Regions from separate parts of the Brevibacillus sp. AG genome, predicted to be linked through region 2. Evidence: predicted binding sites of a transcription regulator. Region 2 holds the regulator's gene; the other holds the start of a gene.
What was found. The regulator CtsR, encoded in region 2, represses protease genes until heat stress. The targets are predictions, from matches to a motif close to ATGGTCAATAAAGGTCAAACA.

Region 1 (3,422 bases), on a different contig from region 2:
GGATTGACCAATGACTTTTGCTTCCAAATGAGCCGCTAGGTTTTTCATTTTCATCTGCTCATCACTTTGCAGCTTCGTAACAGGAATCCCAGTCTTTTGCTCGATCAAGGCTTGGATGTCCGAGACGTCAACCTGGACGCGTTGTTCCTTGCCCTCAATCTGATCCAGCTTCTCTAAAATGCTTGCTTCCTCGTCTCGCAGACGGGCAGCTCGTTCGTATGCCTCTTGCTCCGTCGCTTCCTTTTTCTCCTGATTGATCTGCGCCAGCCGCTCATGCAATTCTGCCGTATCAACCGCGGAGGACCTCAGGTTCAAACGCGAGCCCACTTCATCCATGAGATCAATCGCCTTGTCAGGCAAGAATCGATCCTGAATGTAACGATGGGCGTATTCCACGCTGGCACGGATGACATCATCCGAGTAAGCGACTTGGTGGAATGCTTCGTATTTCGGACGCAATCCTTTTAAAATCTCGATGGCTTGTTCTACGGTTGGCTCCTTTACCATGACTGGCTGCAAGCGGCGCTCCAGAGCTGCGTCTTTTTCAATCACGCGATACTCTTTTAACGTAGTTGCCCCAATCAGTTGCAACTCACCGCGAGCCAGTGCAGGCTTCAGGATGTTCCCTGCATCCATTGATCCTTCCGCAGAGCCTGCCCCCACCAGTAGATGAATCTCATCCACAAACAGGATGACGTTTTTGCGCTTTTGCAGCTCGGCAATCACTTGCTTCACTTTTTCCTCGAACTGTCCGCGAATTCCCGTCCCTGCAACCAGAGAGGCGACATCTAAAATGTACACCTGCTTGTTTTTCAGCTTGGTCGGCACTTGCCCTTCCGTAATACGCAAGGCGAGGCCTTCCGCAATCGCCGTCTTCCCGACGCCTGGCTCCCCGATCAGAACCGGATTGTTCTTATTGCGTCGGTTCAAAATCTCAATGACACGCTCAATTTCCTGTTCTCGTCCAATCACAGGGTCAATCAGTCCGGCACGTGCCGCATCGTTTAGATTACGCCCCAGGTCATCGAGGATGCCTCCACCACGCTCTGGTGCTTGTGGCTGTGGTTGGCTGGAAGATTTGCCCGGATTCATCGGGCCTTGGGCAAAGCCTTGCAGGAACTCATCCAGTCCAGAGAAGGAGGAGAAAGGACTAAAGCCCATACCCACTCCCATTTTGTTGGTCAGCTTTGTCTGGCAGTCTTTGCACAGATCGTATTTTTGTTGCTGATTTTGTACACGTATATGAACAGTCACAGTTGCTTCTCGTTGTTTGCAGATTTCACAATGCATATTCAATCCCCCCAAAAGCGTTGTTTTGGAATCCAGAAGATCTTTGACCTTTCCTGACCTTCGTTGACTTTATTATAGTTTGACCTTTTTTGACTTTCAAGAGGGATTGTTTGGTTTTTTACACTTTGCCCTTTTGCAGATAGGGAACAATTGAAAGTAACCCAATAACAGCTAAACAAGCGCCTATCCACAATGGTGAAACAAGCCCATAGCCACTGCTGATCCCGATCCCGCCTAAGGAAGAACCAATGGCAACACCCAATGTAATAAAGGAAGTATGCATAGTGTTTACCATTGTCCCACTGCCTGCAGTATTCATCACTCGTGCGATCATGGCCGGATTCATCGCGACACCCGTCAACCCAATCAGAACAATGGATAGCACAGCGATCCATTTATTTTCGGCGCCTACGGCAAATAGAACCAATGCCGCTAAGAGTATGCTTAATCCCGTTACAAGGATGCGCATGGTAAAACGATCAGCAAGTCTGCCAATCACGATATTTCCGATCACGGTCGCGATGCCATAAAGGGCAAGCAAATACGGGATACTGGTATCCGAAAATGTCGTTACATCCATAAGAATCGGAGTAAAATAACTAAACGCTGCGAAGGTACCGCCAATGATCAGCATACTCGTTACATACGCGGCCCAAAGGTGTGGATTTTGAAAACTGGCAAGCTCATCCTTTCCGTTCATCTGGTCTTTTTGTACGGAGGAAGGAAGCAACCATTGGATCAAGATCCCTGATAGCAATACGACAACGGCAACAGCCCAAAAGCTCATTCTCCAGCCGAAATATTGTGCAATCACGGTTGTCAGAGGGAGTCCGATGACAGTAGCAATCATTAAGCCTGCCAAAACAATCGAAGCTGCCTTTCCCCGTGAATGAGGGGGAACCAAGCTGGCTGAAATACTAACGGAGATACCAAACGCTGCGGATGAAGCAATACCTGTTAGGATACGTGCAAGCATCATCGACTCGTAATTCCAAGCCATGGCTCCCAGCGATTGGCCAATAAAGAAGACGGCAACCAAAGAAAGCAGCGCTTGTTTTCGGCGAATGTGCAAGAGAGTTGCTGTTAGGATCGGGCCACCTATCACCATTGCTCCTGCATACGCCGTAATAAAATACCCGATGGATGGGATCGACACGTCGAAAACATCGGCAAGCTCGTTCATCATACCTGCCACCATAAATTCAGAAGTCGTCATCGCAAAAATCGCTACCGCTAACAAATAAATCATCGACGGCATGAAGGAACACTCCTCTACTTATTATTGTAACAATCGGTACAAAAATAACTCAAAAAAAGAGCGCATTACGCGCCGAAGATAGATTCCATGATGCCGTTCATGATTTGTTCAGCCAATGTCCGATTTTGTGTAGATGTATTCAACACACGGAAGCCGTAGTAACTGCTTAAAAATAGGCTAGCCAAATCCACAGCAGATCGTTTTTTGGAGATTTCGCCCGTTCGCAAGCCTTCCTCCATCACTTTTTCCATGGTTTGCTTCAAAAGTTCAACATGTCTGGAGACTATTTCTTCAATCTTGGGATCGTCTTTTGCCCGTTCCAATCCCGCATTGATCAGCAAACATCCCTTTGGATTCGTAGATTCAAAGTCTTCCACTAATGCCCAAGCTAAAAAATTGTGCAACCGTTCTTTCACGAAACCCGGACTTTCCAATAATGCCCGCTGTTCACGAATTCCAGTTTCGTGATAGTGTTCCACCACTGCTAGATAAAGGTCCTGTTTGCTGCCAAACGTATTGTACAAGCTGCCTTTACCTAGTCCAGTATCACTGCATAAATCATGCGTAGAACAACCATTGTAGCCTTTTGACCAAAATGTTTTCATGGCCACATCTACAATGGAAGTGTAATCAAAATCACGAGGTCTGCCGCGTTTGTTCAACGGAATCCTCCTTTCGTTTTCAACTGTTATGGAAATCTTACATATTATGTACCGTTCGGTCAACAAATAAAATGTCTGCAACTGTAAACCATGCCTATAGAAAAAACCCATTTTGAAAATCATCTCTCAAAATAGGCTTGATCATTGATTATATCGACTCTAAATCTGTCACTGTTGGAATAACGTAAACTCTTCAGCTAAGTTGACCTTCT
Region 2 (3,422 bases):
TCTATACGATCATTACTGACTATACCATCCACCCTTCGTGGATTAATCACCATATCAATTATTACTTCATCGGCCATGAACAACTGTATTACTTGTTAGACGTTTATCGACAGGACCATCAAAAATTCATTCCGATGGGCATCCCCATTATGAAAAAATTCAGCTTGCCATTGGACCCTGATTTGATTCGGCAAAAGCTGGGCCTCGCTCCTGGACAAAAGAGCATTATTCTTTCAGGGGGCGGATTGGGCCTCGGCTCGATGGAAAAGGTATTAGATGGGCTAGAAGAGATTAACATTCCTCTGAAAACCTTTGTGTTAACAGGGACAAACGACAAGCTGTACAATAAAGTGATAAATCGTACGTATCGCCATGAAGTCGTTCCACTAAAATTCATCAATAACTTCCACGAATACTTGGAGACGGCTGATTTAATCGTCACCAAATCAGGCGGACTTACATCAGCTGAAGTAATGAGTAAACGGGTACCCATGATTATTTACAATCCTCTGCCTGGACAAGAAGAGAGGAACAGCCACTTTTTGCTCAATAATGGATGTGCGGTACATGCCAATCTGTCGGAGCAATTGATTTACTTTATCGATGAACTATTGCATAGCCCGTCCAAGGTGGACTATATGCGCAGAATGGGACAGAAAATCTCGAAGCCAGATGCTGCACAACGAATTACTGAGTTTATCATGGATGATATGAATATGTTGTCAAGAGAAGTAGAATAGCTGCCTAGCCAGACAAAATGGAGGAACCCATGACTGTACCATTCGCCATATTATTTGATATGGATGGCACGTTACTGCAAACAGAAAAGCTATCGACCCCCGCATTTATTCGAACGTTTGACCAGCTTCGTCAAAAAGGGCTATGGCAAGGGGAAACTCCTGACGAGCGTGAACTGATCAATGTTCTGGGAATGACGATCGAGCAGATCTGGGACAAATTGCTGCCGGGCGCGAGTGAGGAAGCCATTCGCTCAGCAGACGCCTTCTTGCTAGATAATGAAATCCAGTTACTCCAAGAAAGAGTGACCGAGCTATATCCGGATGTAAAATCAACCTTGGAAACGCTTCGTGAGAAAGGATTTGCTTTGTTTGTAGCAAGCAATGGGCAGGAAGAGTACATCGATGCCATTTGTCAGGAATACGAGTTAAAGCCGCTGATGACCGATCTGTACTCAGCCGGTCGTTTCCGTACGCATTCCAAAAATGACCTGGTTGCAAAATTGTTGTCTGATTACAAAATCGGGCAGGCCATCATGGTAGGAGATCGTCACTCCGACATGGAAGCAGGCAAAACAAACGGTTTATTTACCATTGGATGCGACTTCGGTTTTGCCAAACCAGGCGAGCTTGATGGGGCAGATGTCATCATCACCAGCTTCACTCAGCTACTGAATCATTTGCCAGCAATCGACACCAACACACAAGAACAAACATAAACCATTCCTCAGGGAGTGGTTTTTTTGTTGATCATGTCCAAGTTTCAAGCGACCTTCTTTTGCCCAAACTAGAATGTGTAAGGGACACTTGCGGGCACGCAGTAAACCCATTATAATTAACGTCAAAGATAGTCAAAGTCAATAGGTAACCTCATAAGAACATACACAGAGGAATAGGAGGCGATGACTTGCGTAACATCTCGGACATCATTGAACATCACTTGAAAAGCATCATTACAAACAGTCCCAATGGATCGATCGAGATTCAGCGTAGTGAGCTTGCCGACCATTTTCAATGTGTGCCGTCTCAGATCAATTACGTCATCAATACGCGTTTTACCGTTCAAAAAGGATACATTGTAGAGAGTAAGCGCGGGGGCGGCGGGTATATTCGCATACGCAAGGTGCAGATTGTCAGCAAAGCACGTTTGCAGGAATTGCTAACAGAAGAACTGATTGGTGAGAGCATCAGTCAGAGCGTGGGAAATGCGATCGTAGAAAGACTAATGGAAGAAGGATTAGTCAACATCAGAGAAGCCACCTTGATGAAAATCGCTACCTCGCGAAATGTATTGACGCTAGAAGCTGAATTGCGGGATCGTTTGCGGGCAAATATTTTAAAGCAGATGATCGCAGCAATCTTGTTGAAGTAAAAGGAGGTATGATGTTATGAACTGTGAGGAATGCGGAAAACGACCGGCGACACTTCATTTGACGAAAATCGTCAATGGCGAAAAAACCGAATACCATATTTGCGAGCAGTGTGCTCATGAAAAAGGGGACGTCTTTACCGGCTTTCACAACTTCAGCATCAACAATCTCCTGTCAGGACTTTTAAAATTTGATCCCATGCAAAAGAATGGACGCGAAACGGCAACGAATAAGCCGCTTCAATGCGAAACATGTGGACTCACATATTCTCAATTTAGTAAAAGTGGACGATTTGGCTGTAGTGATTGCTACACCTTTTTGGGTGACCGACTGGACCCCCTTTTCCGCCGGATTCACGGAAACACACAGCATAGTGGAAAAGTACCAGAGCGTACCGGTGGCAAATTGAAGATCCGTAAAGAGCTGGAACAACTAAAGCAAGCGCTGCAAAGTCATGTCGCCAGTGAAGAGTTCGAGAAGGCAGCAGAAATGCGTGATCGAATTCGAGCATTGGAACAAAAAATGGCCCAATCGTAGCAAGGGAGGTTAGCTGGTTATGTCCCAAAAGCAGTTTATGCAAAACCCGTGGAGCAATTGGATGAAAGGAGAAGGTCCTGATTCCGACATTGTCATTAGTACACGGCTGCGTATCGCCCGTAACCTGCGCCAGCACCCCTTTCCGTTATTGGCAACGGACTCGCAGGGCGAGGAAGTCGTCAGAAAGGTAACGGAAGTAAGCGATTCGGAGGCAATGCGCAAAAGGCACCAGCTTCAGATCATCCATATGGACCAAATTAACCCGTTAGAAAAAAAGGTGCTCGTAGAAAAGCATCTGATTAGCCCTCATCTGGCAGAGGAATCTCGCAAAGGTGCCGTATTACTTCGTGAAGATGAGTCTGTCAGCATTATGGTTAATGAAGAAGACCACATTCGAATACAGGTACTATTACCCGGGTTTCGTTTGAACGAGGCATGGGAATTAGGTACGAAGATAGACGACATTTTTGAGAAAAACTTGAACTACGCTTTCGACGAAACACGAGGATATCTGACAAGCTGCCCAACCAATGTGGGTACGGGTATTCGTGCATCTGTGATGCTGCACTTGCCGGCTCTGGTGATGACGCAGCAGATCAGCAGAATTTTACAGGCAATTAATCAAGTTGGTCTAGTTGTTAGAGGAATTTACGGAGAGGGCAGCGAAGCTCTAGGGAATCTTTTTCAGTTATCCAATCAGGTCACACTGGGGATGTCTGAGTCAGATATCCTTTCCAATCTCTACGGTGTAGCCAGACAGATTATTGAGCAAGAGCGT

Region 1: a site for CtsR is predicted at 1,331-1,351, ahead of POF51_RS15530 (ATP-dependent Clp protease ATP-binding subunit). Genes of this name have one in related genera too.

Annotation. Positions count from the first base shown of each region.
Region 1 is NZ_JAQMYO010000005.1:350,237-353,658, forward strand. It holds gene POF51_RS15530 (ATP-dependent Clp protease ATP-binding subunit) at 1-1,290, opposite strand, end outside; gene POF51_RS15535 (MFS transporter) at 1,409-2,548, opposite strand; gene POF51_RS15540 (TetR/AcrR family transcriptional regulator) at 2,614-3,210, opposite strand.
Region 2 is NZ_JAQMYO010000020.1:622-4,043, forward strand. It holds gene POF51_RS30085 (UDP-N-acetylglucosamine--LPS N-acetylglucosamine transferase) at 1-740, shown strand, start outside; gene POF51_RS30090 (HAD hydrolase-like protein) at 770-1,456, shown strand; gene POF51_RS30095 (CtsR family transcriptional regulator) at 1,645-2,109, shown strand; gene POF51_RS30100 (UvrB/UvrC motif-containing protein) at 2,126-2,644, shown strand; gene POF51_RS30105 (protein arginine kinase) at 2,664-3,422, shown strand, end outside.